One region of the Streptomyces sp. LX-29 genome, then DNA from elsewhere that is predicted to be linked to it. Evidence: riboswitches for the same ligand, from Rfam matches in the RefSeq annotation. Region 1 holds a riboswitch; each other region holds the start of a gene.

Region 1 (6,212 bases):
CGCACGGCTCCGGTGTAGCTGAAGGTCACCTGGTCGAAGCGGATCACGCGACGGTCTCCCGGAGGTTCTGGCGGTCGTGGGGGTGCTGGGGGTCGTGGGGGTTCTGGCGGTCGTGGGGGTGCCGGCGGTCGTCGTGGGGGTGCTGAGGGCCGTCGGGAAGCCGGCGGTCGTCCCGCCCGGTCCCGGTGGGGCTCGGCAGCGGGCGGGGCGGGGCGGGCGTCAGCCAGGCGGGCAGCGCGCCCAGCAGCACCGCCAGCGCGGGCAGCGGCTCCACCTCGGGCCAGGTCAGCGGTGACAGCGAGGGGTAGAGGGAGGCGGCGTCGGTGCGCGAGACGACGTACATCAGGACGGCCGCGGCGATGCCGGAGGCAGCGGTGAGCCACTCGGCGGCGCGCCAGGGATCCGGCCGGTAGCTGGAGCGGCTGACCCGTCGGCCGCCGAGGGCGAACCCGCAGCCGGCAAGCGCCAGCCCGGCCAGCAGCAGCGGGGTGCCGAGGTACGGCGGGGTGCTGGCGCCCATCGCCCCGTACAGCCCGGCGCACACGCCCAGCAGGCCGCAGACGACCAGCGTGCCGGTGAGCCGTCGGGCGCGCGGTGCGGTGCGTCCGGTGCGGCCGTACCCGTGCGAGGCCATGGCGGCTGCCAGGGCCAGCGAGCGGTTCATCGCGTCCTCCAGGACGGGGATCACGATGCCGCGCAGCGCGCCGACACCCTTGCCCTGCCCGCCCCTCAGCAGTCGTGCCCGGCGCACCCGTTGGACGCTCTCGACGAGCTGGGGCGCCACGGTGAGGGTGATGACGACGGCGGTGCCGACCTCGTAGAGCGCGCCGGGCAGGGCCTTGAGCATCCGCTTGGGATTGGCCAGGGCGTTGGCCGCGCCCACGCAGATCACCATGGTGGCCAGCCTCAGTCCGTCGTAGAGCCCGCCCAGCAGCTGTTCGGCGGCGACCGGGCCGAACAGCCGGATGCCGGCGGCCCAGTGGGGCAGTGGGATCTCGGGCAGGGTGAAGAGGACGGTGTCCCCCTGCCCGCCGCCGAAGACGATCCTGAAGACCACCCGCATGACGACGATGAAGGCGCCGAGCAGCAGATACATCCGGAAGGCCAGGGCCCAGGGCGCGTCGGTGCGGCGCTGGGCCACCACCAGCGCCGCCACCGCGAGGATCATCAGCAGCAGCACCGGGTTGGCGGTGCGGCCGGCGGTGGCGGCCAGCCCGAGCGCCCAGAGCCACCAGGCACCGGGGTGGACCGCCCGGGGCAGGGGGCGGAGCCGTGCGATCACCGGGTGCGGTCCTGCGTGCCCGCCGCGCGGCGGCGCCAGGCGGTGACGCCCGCGAAGGCGGCCAGGGCGGCCGCGGCGCCGGCTCCGAGCAGGGTTCCGGTGGGGATGTCGCTGTCGTGGGCGGCGGTCTCCACCGGCTGCTCCTCGCCGCCGGTCCAGTCGGCGGCCTCGGTCGGGCTGGGCGGCGCCTTGGGGTCGGACGGGGCGGCCGGGCCCGCGGCGGAGGGGGAGCCGCTCGGGCGCGCCCGGCCCGCCGGTCCCTCCTCGTCGGCCTGCCGCTCGCCCCCGTCGCGGGCGGCGTCCGGGTCGTCGGCGTCGGCGTCGTCGGTCTGGTCCTGATCACCGGAGGCGGGTCGCCGGTCGGGCCGCTCGTCTCCGGTCCGCGGCGCGTCCTCGGCGCCTCCGTCGCCGCCCCGGCCCGCGCCGTTGCCCGGGTCCGTGCCCGGAGCCGGGCCCGGGTCCACACCGTCGCCCTGACCGGAGCCGGAACCCCCGCCGCCGGGCTGGGGCTTGGAGGGCGGTGCGGGCGGGGTGGACGGGGCGGGCCGCCGGGGCGCGACGCGGGGCTCGGCCGCCTCGTCCGCCTCCCGGTCGAGCGAGAACGACCATCCTTCGAAGCTGCCGGTGGGCGGGGTGCGGTAGGTGGCGCCGTACTGGCTGTAGCTCCACCGGCCGCCGTTGGGCGCGTGCCAGTACGACCAGTAGGCCCGGGTCGGCGGGGTGTCGATGCACGGCTCGCTCTCCGGCCCCGGCTTGTTCTCCAGCCGGCAGATGAATGCCTCGCCCCACCGGTTGGTGCCGGTGACGTGGATGCCCGCGGCCTTCAGGGCTGCCAGCCCGGTGGCCTGGCGGCCCACCGCGCAGCGCACGATGGTGGTGCCGCCCAGCTCGCGGAAGTCGACGACGACGGTGACGCCGTTCGCGTCGGGGCAGAAACCGGGCCGTCCGCGGCTGGTGTCCACGGCGGCGGCGCTTCCGGCCGCCGCGAGCCCCCACCCGGCCACGGCGAACAGCAGCGCGAGCACGGCGAGGTACGCGCGTAACGCACGGGCCATCTGAGGGAGCCCTTCGGTCCGGGGCCCGAGTCGAGGCGTCCCCGCGCGCCCTCGCCGCGACGACGCGGAACCGAGGGGCTCAAGGCTCCACGCTGCAGACCGTGACAGTGGGAAGCGGTGCACGTATCGCGCCGGGCGGTCCGACTCGCGGCGAAGAGGCTCTCCGCCGCTCACGGTTGCAGGTCAGTGCCGGATTCCCACCGGCTTTCCCCAGTCGCGTACGCATGAAGTTGTATCGCCCGTATGGTCGGGCTGCGAACGAGTGTACGCCCGCCGCGTCCGGGCCGGAATCCCCTTTCCGGCCCGGATGGTGACGGTTCGTCAGTCGATTTGGCCAGTGTCGGTCGAGTCGGTGTCGGTCGAGTCGGTGTCGGTCGAGTCGGTGTCGGTCGAGTCGGTGTCGAGCGCCGGCACGGGGCGCGGCCGACCGTCCGCGTCGATCGCGACGAACGCCAACTCGGCGGTGGCCACCTCGGCTACCGGCCCGGAGGTGTTCCAGCGCTCGGCGGTGACCCGTACGACCACCACCATCGAGGTGCGTCCGGCGCGGAGCAGTTCGGCGTGGATGGTGAGCAGGTCGCCGGCCCGGACCGGAGCGAGGAAGCTCATCCGGTTCACCGACACCGTGACCGCGGGGCCGTCGGCGTGGCGGCCGGCCGCGGCGGCGGCCGCGTCGTCGATGAGCTTCATCACGACCCCGCCGTGGATGGTGCCGTAGAGGTTGGTGTCGTGCTCGCTCATGATGTGGGCGAGCGTGACCCGGGAGTCGGCAGGCGCCTTGTGGGCCCGGCCGACCGTGGTGGTGCGGCCCATTGAGGGAGCCTCAGCTTTCGATGGGAGACCCGCGGCCCTGAGCCGCGAGCCACCGACAGGTGGTGTGGCCCGCGAGCTACCGGCGGGTCGTGGGCCCGGGAATCCGCGTCCGGGAGTGGTCGGCCCTCGGGAGGGCGCCGTCCCCGTCGAGGTCGTCGACGGGGTCGTCCCCGTCGACGACGTCAACGGCGACCGGGATCCCGCCGAACCCGACGGCCCGCCCCGCCACTTGGCCGCAGTCCTGCCGGGGGTGGTCGTACACGGTGGCCTGGGGCACGGAACTCTCCTTCGCGAGTCACGGTCACCCGGGACCGGACGAGGGCGCGAAGGGACGGCGGGACACGGCACCCGCTCCGGGTGCGCCCGCCGCACCGCCGACCCGTCCCTCGATGGTCGCCGAGATCCGCCACGCGCCCATCCGGCGCGCGGGCAGTGGCAGGTCTTCGGACTCGCGGGCACGCCTCGTGTCGTACGAGGCTCCTACTGGCCGTCGCTTCCCAGACCCGGCCGGGCCCAGTGCGTATGACGGCGGTCGTTCCCACTCACCGCTGCGGGGCAGTCCCGGACTTCCACCGGGTTCCCTCTTACGACGCGTCCCGCCTGGCGGACGGGGCGAACCAGCTGCACGGGCAACGTAATCACAGCGGGCGGCGGACGGAAAGGCGTTCCTGATGCGGAGATCACATACCGGCCGCCCCGCAGGTCGCATACGGTGCCGTCAACCGAGGTGGCAAGGGTGAGGAGACGGCAGTGGCAGACGAGACGACGGTGACCGACGGGGCGCTGATCGCGGCCCTGGGCGAGGCGGAGCCGCGGGTGGACCCGCGGGCGTACACGGCGCCGACGTCGGTGGTGATCGGCGACGTCACCCTGGCCGCGGGCAGCAGCGTCTGGTACCACGCGGTGCTCCGGGCCGACTGCGGCCCGATCGTGCTGGGCGCCGACAGCAATATTCAGGACAACTGCACCGTTCACGTCGATCCGGGCTTTCCGGTCACCGTCGGCGAGCGGGTGACCGTCGGGCACAACGTGGTGCTGCACGGGTGCACCGTCGAGGACGACGTGCTGGTCGGCATGGGCGCGACCGTCCTCAACGGGGCCAGGATCGGCGCCGGGTCCCTGATCGCCGCCCAGGCGCTGGTCCCCCAGGGCATGGTGGTGCCGCCGGGCTCCCTGGTGGCCGGAGTGCCCGCCCGGGTCAAGCGCGAGCTGACCGCGGAGGAGCGGGAGCACATCAAGATCAACGCCCAGATGTACCTCGGACTCGCCACGACCCACAGGGAGAAGCTGCGCCGGCGCCCGGCGTGACCGACCGCCCGGCCCGACCCACCCGACGGCCCGCTACCGACAGCCCTTGCCGACACTCCTGACCGACGCCTCCGGCCGGCGCCCGTGACCGGCCCCCAGGAGGCCCCGGACCGGCCACGGCGGGCGACCGGACCGCGCCACGCCAGGCCCGTCGCCGACACCCGGCGACGGAGCGGGGCGGCCGGCTCGCACGCGCCGACTCGGAGCGGGAAGCCCGGGTCGCACGCACGCGCTCGGAGCGGGGCGGCCGCGCAGCCCGCGCACCGGCGTCGGGCGCGGCTACCGTCCGGCCACGGCCGGTGCTTCGGCGGCTCTCCGCCGGGAGCCACGCCCCCTCCGCGGCCGCGGCCACGGCGGTGTCCCGCCCACGAACGGTGGGCGGCCGGCGGGGCCGGGTGACCCGCACGCGCGCGACGGCCGCCGTCGACGTCCGGGACCAGGTGCCGGCGGACTCGGACTCCGGGACGACCCGCACGGAGCGGCGAAGGGCGACGGAGGCGAGCGGACACCCCACCGCACGCCGGTGTGGGGGCGCGAGCGGACACCGGGCTCCGGAATCGCCCACACACCGGCGGGCGGCGGCCGTGTGCGGGCACGGACGGCAGCCGCGCCATCGGCGCGGCCATCAACAGGAACGAGGATCCGCCCGCATACCGGCGGGGCGGCGCGAGACGTCGGGCCTGGGGCGCCGCGGGCGCCCCGCTCCGTACCACGCGGCCCGACCCCGCGTCGGCGGCGAGCCCGCCCAGCCGGTCGCGGCCGGCCGCGGCCGGGGCGGCCTCGTCGGGCCGGCGGTCCAACCGGCGGCGACCGCCGGGACTTCGGGCGCTCGGCACCGCCCCCCTCCCCGCGCGAGCCGCGCGGCGGGGCGGACGTCGGGTGCGGGAGAACGCGCGAGCGCCGTGGCTACGGTCCGTAGCCACGGCGCTCGGGGTGCCGGGGTGCCGGGCGTTGCCCGGCCCGGTGGTCCGTGGCCGGTCGGCCACGGGCGGGGCGGTGGGTCAGTCGCGGGCCGGCACGGGCGCCGGCTCGACGTCCGCGGCGGCCGGGGTGGCCGCCGCCTCCGCCGCTTCCGCCGCGGTCTTCTTCGCCCGGCGCTTCATCATCACCATCGAGCCGAGGCCGAAGAGGACGGCGGCCACGAGGCCGAGCCAGGAGAACTTCTTCAACCAGTCCTCGGCCACCTTGCCGACGGAGTAGATGACGGCGACGGTGCCGCCCGCCCAGACGATGCCGCCCAGGACGTTGGCGATGGCGAACTTCCAGTACGGCATGCGCAGCACGCCGGCCAGCGGGCCCGCGAAGATCCGCAGCAGGGCGACGAAGCGGCCGAAGAAGACGGCCCACATGCCCCACTTCTGGAACGACCGCTCGGCAGTCGCCACGTGCGCGGCGCTGAAGTGCTTGGGGAACTTTCGCCCGAGCCAGTTCAGCAGCGGCTGGCCGCCCTTGCGGCCGATGAGGTAGCCGATGGAGTCGCCGACGATCGCTCCGGTGATCGCGCAGGCGGCGAGGATGTACGGGTTGATGTGGTCCTGCGAGGACGCGAGCAGCGTCGCCGTCACAAGGATGATCTCGCCGGGCAGCGGGATGCCCAGGCTCTCCAGTCCGATGACCAGGCCCACGATCACATACACGCTGACCGCGGGCACGGACTCGAGCCATGCCTCGATATGCAACGCCGGTTCCTCCCCGTTTGGTGTTTCCTGCCCCGTGCGCACCCCCGCCTGGGGACACGCCGGGGAAGCCTACTC
Region 2 (6,212 bases), 5.4 Mb from region 1:
GAGGCGGCTCCGCTGAGCCCGTAGGTGCCGGGGCGCAGTGCCGCGAGGGTACGGGTGAGGGTGATCCGCCCGGGTTCGATGGCGTGCACCGTCAGGCGGGGGTCGTGGGGCAGCGGGCGCGTGAGCGACGGTCTGAGGGCAGCGTCGGCTGCGTACCGTCCGGCGACCACGGCCGCCGCTCCGGCACCCAACACCGTCATGGCGGCCAAGGCCACCGCTGTTCGCGGGCGCATGCACCTCAGTTTTGGCACGAGGGACGGTGGGGGCCAGTGGGGTGGGCCGTTGGAGTGAGGAACCGGTTCCCGAGGGGCCGGTCCCGGACCTCGGAGACTCTGGACCCCTGAGGCCTCTGGGACCGCTGTACCGCTGAGATTTCTGGGACCGCCGAGGCCGCTGATGCCTCTGAGACCGCTGAGACCTCGAAGACCTCTCAGCCCTGCGAGACCCCTGAGACCTCTGAGACCTCTGAGACCTCAACGCCGGGGGCCCACCGCCTCGCGGCCCACCCCAGGCCGCGCGGACCGCCGGCTCACCGTGGCTGCCCGTAGTCGCGGAGCTTGCCCGCGGCCGCGCGGAGCTCGGCCGGGGAGAGCAGCGTGGGCGTGCGTCCGGGGACCGAGGAGGCGGTCAGCCAGACGCGGCACATCCACTCCAGTTGCGCGGTGCGGTCGTACGCCTGGGCGAGGGTGGCGCCGTACGCGATGGTGCCGTGGTTGCGCAGCAGGCAGGCGGTGCGGTCGCGCAGCGCGTCGAGCATGTGCGTGGCGAGCTCGTCGGTGCCGTAGAGCGCGTAGCGGGCGACCCGCACCGGGCCGCCCAGGGCGGCGGTCATGTAGTGCACGGGCGGCAGCTCGTCGACGAGCGTGGAGACGGCGGTGGCGTGCACCGCGTGGGTGTGGACCACGGCGGCCGCGTCGGTGGCGCGGTAGATCGCCAGGTGCACGGGGAGCTCGCTGGTGGGTGTCAGCTCGCCCAGGGTCCGGCGGCCGTCGAGGTCCACACCGACCGGCTGGTCGGGGTCCAGTTCCCCGTAGGGGACGCCGCTGGGGGTCACCAGCACGGTGTCGCCGACCCGCGCGGAGACGTTGCCGGAGGTGCCGACGACGAGGCCGTCGGCGGTGCTGCGGCGGGCTGTGGCCACCACCTCGGCCCACGTCGTGTAGAGCGCTCGTGACCTCACCGTCACTCCCACCACCTCCGCGTCGATCATCGCAGTGCCCCGGTCCGTGAGCAGCGGCAACACCCACCTCACACTTGCCATGGGCATGTCGATCTTCCGATACGCTACGGAGGCTCTGTCACGCGCATCGCCGTTCCGGGGCCCGTGACGACCGCCGTCCGCGACGGGTCCTCGCCCTTCTGGCCGCCACGCTGACCGCAGTCCTGCCGGCCCAGCCGCAGGCGGCCGGAGCCGGGAAGCCGCGAGGACACGACGTGTCCTCGCACCAGCGGAACGTCGACTGGGACGCGGCGCGCAAGAACGGCGCCGTCTTCGTCTACGTCAAGGCGACCGAGGCCACCTCGTACCGCAACCCCTACTTCAGCCGGCAGTACACCGGCTCCCGGGAGGCGGGGCTGCTGCGCGGGGCGTATCACTTCGCGGTGCCGCACCTGTCCTCCGGACAGACCCAGGCCGCCCACTTCCTCCGGAACGGCGGGGGCTGGACCCCGGACGGCTGGACGCTACCGCCCGCGCTGGACGTGGAGTGGAACCCGTACGACAGACGGAAGCCCTGCTACGGGCTGCGTCGGGCGGAGATGGTGCGCTGGATCGCCGCCTTCAGCGAGGAGGTGCTGCGGCAGACCGGGCGGCGACCGGTGATCTACACCACAACGACGTGGTGGCGGCGGTGCACGGGTGACAGCGCCGCGTTCGGTTCCGGCCACCCCCTGTGGCTGGCCCGCTGGGCCGCCTCGCCGGGCCCGCTGCCGGCGGGGTGGCGACGACCGACCTTCTGGCAGTACGCGGAACGGGGTCGACTGCCGGGTGACCAGAATCTCTTCAACGGCTCGGCGGTGGAGCTGAAGCGGTTCGCAACGGCGTGAATCAGCCGGAATCTCGCACTCCGGAGCGCACCGGACGGCGGCCCACCTGCGGCTCCTCCCGTGTCGTGTCATCCCGACACCCCCGCCAGTTCACCTTCCGTTCACTCACCATCCCTACGGTCGCCATGCCACTGACCACCGAACGATTGCCTGGGTGAATGGAACACATCACGCTTCTCATCGGGATCGTGATCATCACGGCCTTGGTGTTCGACTTTACGAACGGCTTCCACGACACGGCCAACGCCATGGCCACCACCATCTCCACGGGCGCCCTGAAGCCCAAGACGGCGGTGGCCATGTCGGCGGCCCTCAACCTCGTCGGCGCGTTTCTGTCCGTCGAGGTCGCCGCGACCATCTCCAAGGGCATCATCGACGAGTCCGGCATCCAACCCGAAGTGATCTTCGCGGGTCTGGTGGGCGCGATCATCTGGAACCTGCTGACGTGGCTCGCGGGTCTCCCCTCCAGCTCCTCGCACGCGCTCTTCGGTGGTCTGATCGGCGCCACGGTCGCCTCGGTCGGCTTCGGTGCCGTCCACGGCGAAGAGGTCGTCATGAAGGTCCTGATCCCGGCCATCGCGGCCCCGATCGTGGCGGGCCTGGCCACCCTGCTGGCCACCAAGCTGACCTACCGCGCGGCCCGCAAGGCCGACCCGGAGGCGACCGCCAAGGGCTACCGCGCGGGGCAGATCGCCTCGGCCGCGCTGGTCTCCCTCGCGCACGGCACCAACGACGCGCAGAAGACCATGGGTGTGATGACCCTGGCGCTGATCACCGGTGGCGCGCTGGCGCCGGACGCCGACCCGCCGATGTGGGTCATCGCCTCGGCCGGTCTGGCCATCGCCCTCGGCACCTACCTGGGCGGCTGGCGGATCATCCGCACCATGGGCAAGGGCCTCACCGACATCCAGCCGCCGCAGGGCTTCGCCGCCCAGACCGGCGCCGCGGTCACCATCCTGACCTCCTCCCACATCGGCTTCGCGCTCTCCACCACCCAGGTCTGCTCGGGCTCGGTCATGGGCGCGGGCCTGGGCCGCAAGGGCGGCGTGGTCCGCTGGAAGACCGTCGGCCGCATGGTCGCCGCCTGGGGCCTGACGCTGCCGGCCGCCGGTCTGGTCGGCGCCGCCGCGGCGCTGCTGGCCAAGCAGGGTGACATCGGCGTCACCGCGGTCGCCGTGCTCGCCGTCGCCGCCTGCACCGCGATCTGGCTGGCCTCCCGCCGCAAGCCGGTGGACCACACCAACGTCAACGACATGGGTGCGGAGGCCGGCGAGCCGGTGGGCGTCGTCACCGCCGCGCTGCAGTCGGTCGCCCCGCCGCCGGCCGGCCAGGCCGAGCCCGCGACCCCGGCTCCGGCCCAGGCCGCGGTCTGACCCGGCCCCTCACGGCTTCTAGGTAAGGAATCACTGCGATGCAGATCGACTGGGCTGCCCTCGGCCAGGTCTTCGGCGTCACCCTCGTGGTGACCGTCACGATGGTGGGCGTCTTCACCCTCGGCATCCTCGGCACCTCGGCGCGCAAGGCGCGGCCGGAGGGCGCCGACGGCGGGGCGGTCGCCGCCTCGAGCGCCGCGTCCGCGCTCGCGCGGACCGGCGGCTACGCCTGCTACGCGCTGTGCGCGGCGGCCGTGGCCTACGGCATCTACCTCATCGTCAGCGGCTGACCCAACCGCCGCGCGCTTCTCTGTGCCCCGGGACACACGCCCCGGGGCACACGCGTATCCGCACCTCTCCGCGCAGGTCAACAGTGAGTTGACGGCCGTTCCCGCAGCATGGTGGACTTCCGGGGCCAAACGGCGACAGCAGAGGAAGTCCGGTGAGAATCCGGCGCGGTCCCGCCACTGTCACCGGGGAGCGCTCCCCCTCAACAGGGGTCACGGCTCGACGTCATGGTCCACGGCGTCACAGGGCTGGAAGGCCGGGGGCAGCGCGGATCCGGGAGCCAGGAGACTCTGGTCGCCGGTCACGTCGAGCCAGGGCGCGGACCCTGAGTGAGGACACATACGGATGCGTGCCGACCACGCCAGCTACGCGTGCGGCGCCGCCCTCGGCTTCCTCGGTGACCTCGCCGCGGGCGACCCGCGCCGCGGTCACCCGGTGGCCGCCTTCGGGCGCGCCGCCGCGGCCGCCGAGCGGCTGCTGTGGCGCGACCACCGCGCCCACGGCGCGGCGTACACCGCGCTGTGCGCGGGCGGCGCGGCGGCGGCCGCGGCGCTGCTCACCCGCACCGTACGGAACGCCACCGGCTCCCCCGGCGCCGAGGTGGCGCTCACCGCCGCCGCCACCTGGGCGGTGCTCGGTGGCACCTCGCTGCGCCGCGAGGCCGAGACGATCGGGGCGGCGCTCGCCGCCGGGGACCTCGCCGCGGCCCGGGAGCGGCTGCCGCACCTGTGCGGGCGCGACCCGCACGCCCTGGACGAGCAGCAGATCGCCCGCGCGGTCGTCGAGTCCGTCGCCGAGAACACCTCCGACGCGGTGGTGGGCGCCCTGGTGTGGGGCGCGCTCGGCGGCGTGCCCGGCCTGGTCGGCTTCCGCGCGGTCAACACCCTCGACGCGATGGTGGGCCACAGGTCGCCGCGGTACCGACGGTTCGGCTGGGCCTCCGCCCGCCTCGACGACCTCGCCGGCTGGCCCGGCGCACGGCTCACGGCGGCCCTCACCACGGTCGCCGGCCCCGACCCGCGCGGGGCGCGGCGCGCCTGGCGGCGCGACGGGGGCGCTCATCCCAGCCCCAACGCGGGCCCCGTCGAGGCGTCGTTCGCGGGCGCGCTCGGCGTGCGGCTGGGGGGCACACTGGCCTACGGCGGCCGGGTCGAGCACCGGCCGGTGCTCAACGCCGAGGGGCGGCCGGTGGAGTTCCGCGACATCGCCCGCGCGACCCGGCTGTCCGGCCGGGTGGCCGCGCTCGCACTGACCGCCTCGATCGCCGGCCGGCTGGCCGGAGCCGCCGCCCGCTCCGCCCTCCGGGGCGCGCGCGCCGGACGGCGGCCGACCGGCTCCCGGGGAGGAGCCGCATGAACCGCCACGGCGACGGCGGCGACAGCGCAGCGACGGTGCGGCCGGCGGCCGCCGGAAGGAGCCAGGGATGAGCGGGGGCGGCGGACTGCTGGTCGCGGGGACCACCTCGGACGCCGGCAAGAGCGTGGTCACCGCGGGGATCTGCCGCTGGCTCACCCGCAAGGGGGTCAGCGTGGCGCCCTTCAAGGGGCAGAACATGTCCCTCAACTCGTTCGTGACGCGCGAGGGCGCCGAGATCGGCCGTGCGCAGGCCATGCAGGCACAGGCGGCCCGCGTCGAGCCGAGCGCGCTGATGAACCCGGTGCTGCTGAAGCCGGGCGGCGACCGCTCCAGCCAGGTCGTGCTGATGGGCCGGCCGGTGGGCGAGATGAGCGCTCGCGGCTACCACGGCAACCGGCAGAAGGAGCTCTTCGAGCCGGTCGTGGAGTGCCTGGCGGAGCTGCGGCGCACCCACGACGCCGTCATCTGCGAGGGAGCCGGCAGCCCGGCCGAGATCAACCTGCGGCGCACCGACATCGTGAACATGGGGATCGCGCGGGCGGCGCGTTTCCCGGTGGTGGTGATCGGGGACATCGACCGCGGCGGGGTCTTCGCGCAGTTCTTCGGCACGACGGCGCTGCTCGCGCCCGAGGACCAGGAGCTGGTCGCGGGCTATCTGGTCAACAAGTTCCGGGGCGATGTGACGCTCCTGGAGCCGGGGTTGGACATGCTGCACGGGCTGACCGGGCGTCGTACGTTCGGCGTGCTGCCGTACGCGCACGGCCTCGGCATCGACGAGGAGGACGGACTGCGGGTCTCGCTGCGCGGCACGGTCCGGGAGTCCGTCGTGGCCCCGCCGCACGGAGCCGACGTGCTGCGGGTGGCGGTCGCCGCCGTCCCGCTGATGTCCAACTTCACCGATGTCGACGCGCTGGCGGCCGAACCGGGCGTGGTGGTGCGGTTCGTGGACCGGCCCGAGGAGCTCGTCGACGCCGACCTGGTGGTGGTGCCCGGCACCCGCGGCACCGTGAAGGCGCTGGCCTGGCTGCGCGAGCGCGGGCTCGCGGACGCGATCGCCCGGCGGGCCGCGGAGGGCCGCCCGGTGCTGGGCGTCTGCGGCGGCTTCCAGGCGCTGTCCGAACACATCGAGGACGAGGTCGAGTCGAAGGC
Region 3 (6,212 bases), 1.7 Mb from region 1:
CAGGTCGGCGACGAGTTCATCGACGACACGGTGGACACGGAGGAGCGTGAGCGGGCGCACCGCGAGCGTGGCACCGCCCGCCCGATCACCGTCGTCGGCAACCCGGTGCTCCACCGGGAGTGCAAGGACGTCACCGAGTTCGACGACGCGCTCGCCGCGCTGGTCGACGACATGTTCGCCAGTCAGCGGGCCGCCGAGGGCGTGGGTCTGGCCGCCAACCAGATCGGTGTCGACCTGAAGGTGTTCGTCTACGACTGCATGGACGACGAGGGCGTCCGGCACGTCGGCGTGGTCTGCAACCCGGTGCTGGAGGAGGTGCCGGCAGAGCGCCGGCTGCTGGACGACTCCAACGAGGGCTGCCTCTCGGTGCCGACCGCCTACGCGCCGCTGGCCCGCCCCGACTACGCGGTCGTCCGCGGCCAGGACGCCCAGGGCAAGCCGATCGCGGTCCAGGGCACCGGCTACTTCGCGCGCTGCCTCCAGCACGAGACCGACCACCTCTACGGGCGGCTGTACATCGACCGGCTCTCCAAGCGCGACCGCAAGGACGTGCTGCGGCAGATGGCCGAGGGCACGCCGCGCTACGAGACCGTGCCCAACGACTGAGCGCGTCGACGACAGCAGGCATACGGAAGGGGGGCCGCCGGTGGGCGGCCCCCCTTCCGTCGTCTCGTGGAGGCGGGTTCCGGCGGGCGTCCCGCGTGGTGGACGCCCGCCGGGGACTTCCTAGAAGTCGTCGTCGAAGGAGACCGAGCCCTCGACCGCGACCTGGTACGCCGAGGCGCGCCGCTCGAAGAAGTTGGTCAGCTCCTGGACGTTCTGCAGCTCCATGAAGGCGAACGGGTTCTCCGAGCCGTAGCGCACCGGCAGTCCGAGGCGGGCCAGCCGCTGGTCGGCGACGCACTGGAGGTACTCGCGCATCGAGTCGGTGTTCATGCCCGGCAGGCCGTCGCCGCACAGGTCACGGGCGAACTGCAGCTCGGCCTCGACGGCCTCCTCCAGCATCGCGGTGACCTGCTTGCCCATGTCGTCGTCGAAGAGGTCCGGCTCCTCCTCGCGGACCGTGTCCACGACCTGGAAGGCGAAGTCCATGTGCATGGACTCGTCCCGGAACACCCAGTTGGTGCCGGTCGCCAGGCCGTGCAGCAGGCCGCGCGAGCGGAACCAGTAGACGTACGCGAAGGCGCCGTAGAAGAACAGGCCCTCGATGCACGCCGCGAAGCAGATCAGGTTGAGGAGGAACCGGCGCCGGTCCTCCTTGGTCTCCAGCCGGTCCAGCTTCTCGACCTCGTTGATCCACTTGAAGCAGAACTGCGCCTTCTCGCGGATCGAGGGGATGTTCTCGACCGCGGCGAACGCCGCCACGCGGTCGTCCGGGTCGGGCAGGTAGGTGTCCAGCAGCGTCAGATAGAACTGGACGTGCACGGCCTCCTCGAAGAGCTGCCGCGACAGGTACAGCCGGCCCTCGGGGGAGTTGATGTGCTTGTAGAGCGTCAGCACCAGGTTGTTGGCCACGATCGAGTCGCCGGTGGCGAAGAACGCCACCAGACGGCCGATCAGGTGCTGCTCACCCGGGGAGAGCTTGGCGAGGTCGGCCACGTCGGAGTGGAGGTCGACCTCCTCCACCGTCCAGGTGTTCTTGATCGCGTTGCGGTAGTGCTCGTAGAACGCCGGGTACCGCATCGGCCGCAGCGTCAGCTCGAACCCCGGGTCCAGCAGGTTCTTGGGACGGTCGTCGGACGGCTGGGCGTTCACTGGCAGGCCTCGCAGGACTCGGGGTTTTCCAGGGAGCAGGCGATCGCCTCGGCGTCGGGGGCCGCCTGCTGGACGGGGATGGGGGAGGACGCGCGCGCCGACTGGGCGATCCGGGTGGCCGGACGCGAGCGCAGGTAGTACGTGGTCTTGATGCCCTGCTTCCAGGCGTACGCGTACATCGAGCTGAGCTTGCCGATGGTGGGCGAGGCCATGAAGAGGTTGAGCGACTGGCTCTGGTCGAGGAACGGCGTGCGGGCCGCGGCCATGTCGATCAGCGCGCGCTGCGGGATCTCCCACGCGGTGCGGTACAGGTCCCGGATGTCCTGCGGCACCCAGTTGAAGTCCTGGACCGAGCCGTTGGACTCGCGCAGCGCCTCACGGGTCTGCGCGTCCCAGACGCCGAGCTTCTTCAGGTCGTCGATCAGGTAGGAGTTCACCTGGAGGAACTCGCCGCTGAGCGTCTCGCGCTTGAACAGGTTGGAGACCTGCGGCTCGATGCACTCGTACACGCCCGCGATGGAGGCGATGGTGGCGGTCGGGGCGATCGCCAGCAGCAGCGAGTTGCGCATACCGGTCTGTGCCATCCGGGTGCGCAGCGCCTCCCAGCGCTCCGGCCAGGTCCGCCGCGCGGCGGCGTAGTGGTCCGGGTGCAGCACGCCGCGGGCGGTGCGGGTCTCCTCCCAGGCCGGGTGCGGGCCGTGCCGCTCGGCGAGGTCGCAGGAGGCCTCGTAGGCGGCCAGCATGATGCGCTCGGAGATCCTGGTGGAGAGCTCCTTGGCCTCGGCCGAGTCGAACGGCAGCCGCAGCTTGAAGAACACGTCCTGAAGGCCCATCAGGCCCAGACCCACCGGCCGCCAGCGGCTGTTGGACGCCCCGGCCTGCTCGGTCGGGTAGAAGTTGATGTCCACGACGCGGTCGAGGAAGGTGACGGCGGTGCGGACGGTGGCGTCCAGTCGCTCCCAGTCCATCTGCCCGTCGGCGCCGAGGTGCGCGGAGAGGTTGACCGAGCCGAGGTTGCAGACGGCGGTCTCGCCGTCGTTGGTGACCTCCAGGATCTCCGTGCAGAGGTTGGAGGAGTGGATGACCTTGCCGGGCTCGGCGGTCTGGTTGGCGGTGCGGTTGGCGGCGTCCTTGAACGTCATCCAGCCGTTGCCGGTCTGCGCCAGGGTGCGCATCATCCGGGCGTACAGCACGCGCGCGGCGATGGTCTTGACGGCCTTGCCCTCGGCCTCGGCCTTGCGGTAGGCGGCGTCGAACTCCTCGCCCCACAGGTCCACCAGCTCCGGCACGTCGGCCGGGGAGAACAGCGACCACTCGGCGTCGGTCTCGACGCGGCGCATGAACTCGTCCGGGATCCAGTGCGCGATGTTGAGGTTGTGGGTGCGGCGGGCCTCCTCACCGGTGTTGTCCCGCAGCTCCAGGAACTCCTCGATGTCCGCGTGCCAGGACTCCAGGTAGACGCAGGCCGCGCCCTTGCGCCGGCCGCCCTGGTTGACGGCGGCGACGGAGGCGTCGAGGGTGCGCAGGAACGGCACGATGCCGTTGGAGTGGCCGTTGGTGCCGCGGATCAGCGAACCGCGGGCCCGGATCCGGGAGTAGGACAGGCCGATGCCGCCGGCGTGCTTCGACAGCCGCGCCACCTGGTGGTAGCGGTCGTAGATCGAGTCCAGCTCGTCCAGCGGGGAGTCCAGCAGATAGCAGGAGGACATCTGCGGGTGGCGGGTGCCGGAGTTGAAGAGCGTGGGGGAGCTGGGCAGGTAGGAGAGCGAGCTGGTGAGGCCGTACAGCTCGCAGACGTCCTCCAGCGCCCGCTCGGAGAGGTCCTCGGCCAGACCGCAGGCCACACGCAGCAGGAAGTGCTGCGGGGTCTCGACCACCTGACGGGTGATCGGGTGGCGCAAAAGGTAGCGGCTGTGCAGGGTGCGCAGGCCGAAGTAGCCGAAGCGGTCGTCGGCGCCGTCGGCGACGGTCTTCTCCACCAGCGCGTCCAGCCGCGCGGCGTGGGCGCGGACGAACGCGACGGTGGTGTCGGCGATCAGGCCCTCGCGGTGCCCGACCTCGACGGAGGCGGAGAAGGAGACCGCACCCTGCCCGGCCGCCTCCTCCGCGATGGCGATGGTCAGCAGGCGCGCGGCGAGCCTGGAGTACTCGGGCTCCTCGGCGATCAGGCCGGCGGCCGCCTCGATGGCGAGGGTGCGCAGCTCCGCTTCGTCGGAACCGGCGTGGCGGCCGCGCAGGGCGGCGGCCGCGACCTTGCCGGGGTCGGTGGCGGGCAGGTCCGCGGTGAGGTCCGTCAGAGTGCGCAGCAGGGCGGTGCCCGGTGCGTCGGCTACGGCCTTCGGGTCCGCTGCCTCTGAGACCGGATCGGCGGGCGCGATGGTCACGGGATGCTCTCCCTCGCTCGGCTGGGGGCCTGCGGAGGGGTGGTGCGCGATGGCCGCGTGCGGGCATGCCGAACCGAACGGAAGGCACACCGCGCAGCGTCCACCTGCCCAACCCACGAGGCCCGGACGTCTTCGAGGCTGTCGGCAGGTCGTCGGACTCACATGTACGCAAAAAGGCACACGTACACCGTTGCGGGACAGTTCCGGATTCGCACCGGATTCCCCTGCGACGACAGCGAGGATGAGCATACATCTTGTGTTGACCTTCGCATGCGCCCCCACATGTTGTGTCCCGTGGTTACGCGTTTCGCACTGTCGTGCTACTCCCGGTGGGTGTGGCAGCGCGCTGGCGTACGCGCCGGGGGCGGGTCCGGCGCGCGGCGCACAAGGCCCGGGGCGCGCTGTTCCGCCGGTGGCACGGGGCATCCGCGGGGTCGGCACACGGCATGCAGAGGGGGCGCGGCGAGCCTGCCGCGCCCCTGCCCCTCCACGCTACCGCGCCGCCGTGCCCTCATCCCTCCGGCGAGAGCTCCAGAGCGAAGGTGATCAGTGTGAGACCGGGCACTACGGACCAGTCCCGCTCGGGTGTGCGAACGAAGCCGAGTCGCTCGTAGAGCCGGTGGGCGGCCGTCATGTCGGTCTGACTGGACATCACGACACGCTCCCGCCGCAGCTCGCGGGCGCGCCGCAGACAGGCGCGCACCAGCGCCTCCGCGGCGCCCCGGCGGCGCGCGGCGGACCGCACGGCCAGCATGCGGAACTCCGCCTCGCCGGGGCGCGCCAGGTTCGCGTACGCCCCTCCCTCACCCACGAAGGCGACCGCGCCGAGGAGCGGGCCGCCGGCCGCGTCGGCGGCCACCAGCACGTCGCAGTGGCGGGCCCGGTGCCGGGCGTCGCGCAGCTCGGCCAGATAGGGGCTGTCGGCCCCGCGATGCAGCAGTCCGTCTCCGAGGTAGACCTCCACGGTGAGCTCCCCGACCTCGTCCAGCTCCTCGTCCCGCGCGTTCCTGACGATGATGTCCATAGACCGCAGTGTGGCGTGGTGGAGAGGGTGCGCGCCCCGGTGACCCCTGATGCGGCGGGCGTATGGAGTCGCCGGCCGGCGCCCCGGGCATCGATCGCGCCCCGGGACCGGGACCGGTTGTCGGGCCTCGGTGTGCTCGGTGTGCTCGGCCGCGGTGGCGAGGGGTCGGGGGCGGGGTGGCCGGTCGCGACCCTTCACGAGCTCGGGGGAATGATGCGCGGACGCGGACGGTTGGGCTTGACGGCGGGACGACGGCGACGGGGGTGATCATGGTGGCGGTGCCGACCGGGGGCGTCTTCGCCCGGCATCTGAGGCGACGACACGCGCGGGCGCCGCGACGCGGGTGCGGCTCGAGCGCGCCGCACCCGGTGGCGCCGTGTGGGCCGGGCCGACAACGGGGAGGGGTCGGCCCGGCCCACACGGACGGCGTGTGACGGGGTCAGTGCCCGCCGGGGGCGCCCGCCGTCGCCGGCGGCAGCTCGGCGGCGACGCCCGGGTCGCCCGCGTCCGCCGTGTAGTCCTCGGGCGAGGTCTCGTCCACGCCCTGGGGCGCCTTCAGCGCCCGCAGCACCAGGGTCAGGGCGACGGTGACGACGACGTTGAGGACGAAGGCGGTCAGACCGATGTAGCCGATCTCGCCGATGCCCGGAATCTCCTTCTGGCTGCCGCCGAAGTGCTTCTGGGTGGGGCTGGCCACGCCGTACGCCGCGACGGTGCCGTAGACCATGCCGACCGCCCAGCCGGCCAGCAGCGCCCAGCGGTGGAACCAGCGGGTGAACAGGCCGCCCACCAGCGCCGGGAAGGTCTGCAGGATCCAGATGCCGCCCAGCAGCTGGAAGTTGATCGCGACGGTCTTGTCCATGGTGAGGACGAAGGCCAGCGCGCCCACCTTCACCAGCAGCGACACCAGCTTGGAGACCTTGGTCTCCTGCGCGGGCGTGGCGTCCGGCCGCAGGAAGTCCTTGTAGATGTTGCGGGTGAAGAGGTTGGCCGCGGCGATCGACATGATCGCCGCCGGGACCAGCGCGCCGATGCCGATCGCGGCGAAG

What was found. Region 1 has a riboswitch for cobalamin ahead of LRS74_RS03735 (hypothetical protein). Riboswitches for the same ligand answer to the same signal wherever they lie in the genome.
Region 2: linked by a shared signal. The riboswitch ahead of LRS74_RS26420 (cobalamin biosynthesis protein) and the one ahead of LRS74_RS03735 (hypothetical protein) in region 1 are both predicted to bind cobalamin.
Region 3: linked by a shared signal. The riboswitch ahead of LRS74_RS10860 (ribonucleoside-diphosphate reductase subunit alpha) and the one ahead of LRS74_RS03735 (hypothetical protein) in region 1 are both predicted to bind cobalamin.

Annotation. Positions count from the first base shown of each region.
Region 1 is NZ_CP089746.1:837,638-843,849, forward strand. It holds gene LRS74_RS03715 (ABC transporter ATP-binding protein) at 1-47, opposite strand, end outside; gene LRS74_RS03720 (energy-coupling factor transporter transmembrane component T) at 44-1,282, opposite strand; gene LRS74_RS03725 (hypothetical protein) at 1,279-2,337, opposite strand; cobalamin riboswitch at 2,454-2,595, opposite strand; gene LRS74_RS03730 (acyl-CoA thioesterase) at 2,659-3,150, opposite strand; gene LRS74_RS03735 (hypothetical protein) at 3,227-3,427, opposite strand; cobalamin riboswitch at 3,567-3,787, opposite strand; gene LRS74_RS03740 (gamma carbonic anhydrase family protein) at 3,919-4,458, shown strand; gene LRS74_RS03745 (DedA family protein) at 5,460-6,137, opposite strand.
Region 2 is NZ_CP089746.1:6,268,458-6,274,669, reverse strand. It holds gene LRS74_RS26445 (hypothetical protein) at 1-233, opposite strand, end outside; gene LRS74_RS26440 (class II aldolase/adducin family protein) at 530-1,210, opposite strand; gene LRS74_RS26435 (GH25 family lysozyme) at 1,372-2,046, shown strand; gene LRS74_RS26430 (inorganic phosphate transporter) at 2,205-3,419, shown strand; gene LRS74_RS26425 (hypothetical protein) at 3,458-3,709, shown strand; cobalamin riboswitch at 3,850-3,998, shown strand; gene LRS74_RS26420 (cobalamin biosynthesis protein) at 4,053-5,063, shown strand; gene LRS74_RS26415 (cobyric acid synthase) at 5,131-6,212, shown strand, end outside.
Region 3 is NZ_CP089746.1:2,558,964-2,565,175, reverse strand. It holds gene def (peptide deformylase) at 1-606, shown strand, start outside; gene LRS74_RS10865 (ribonucleotide-diphosphate reductase subunit beta) at 727-1,683, opposite strand; gene LRS74_RS10860 (ribonucleoside-diphosphate reductase subunit alpha) at 1,752-4,139, opposite strand; cobalamin riboswitch at 4,265-4,405, opposite strand; gene LRS74_RS10855 (GNAT family N-acetyltransferase) at 4,651-5,163, opposite strand; gene LRS74_RS10850 (sodium:solute symporter family protein) at 5,603-6,212, opposite strand, start outside.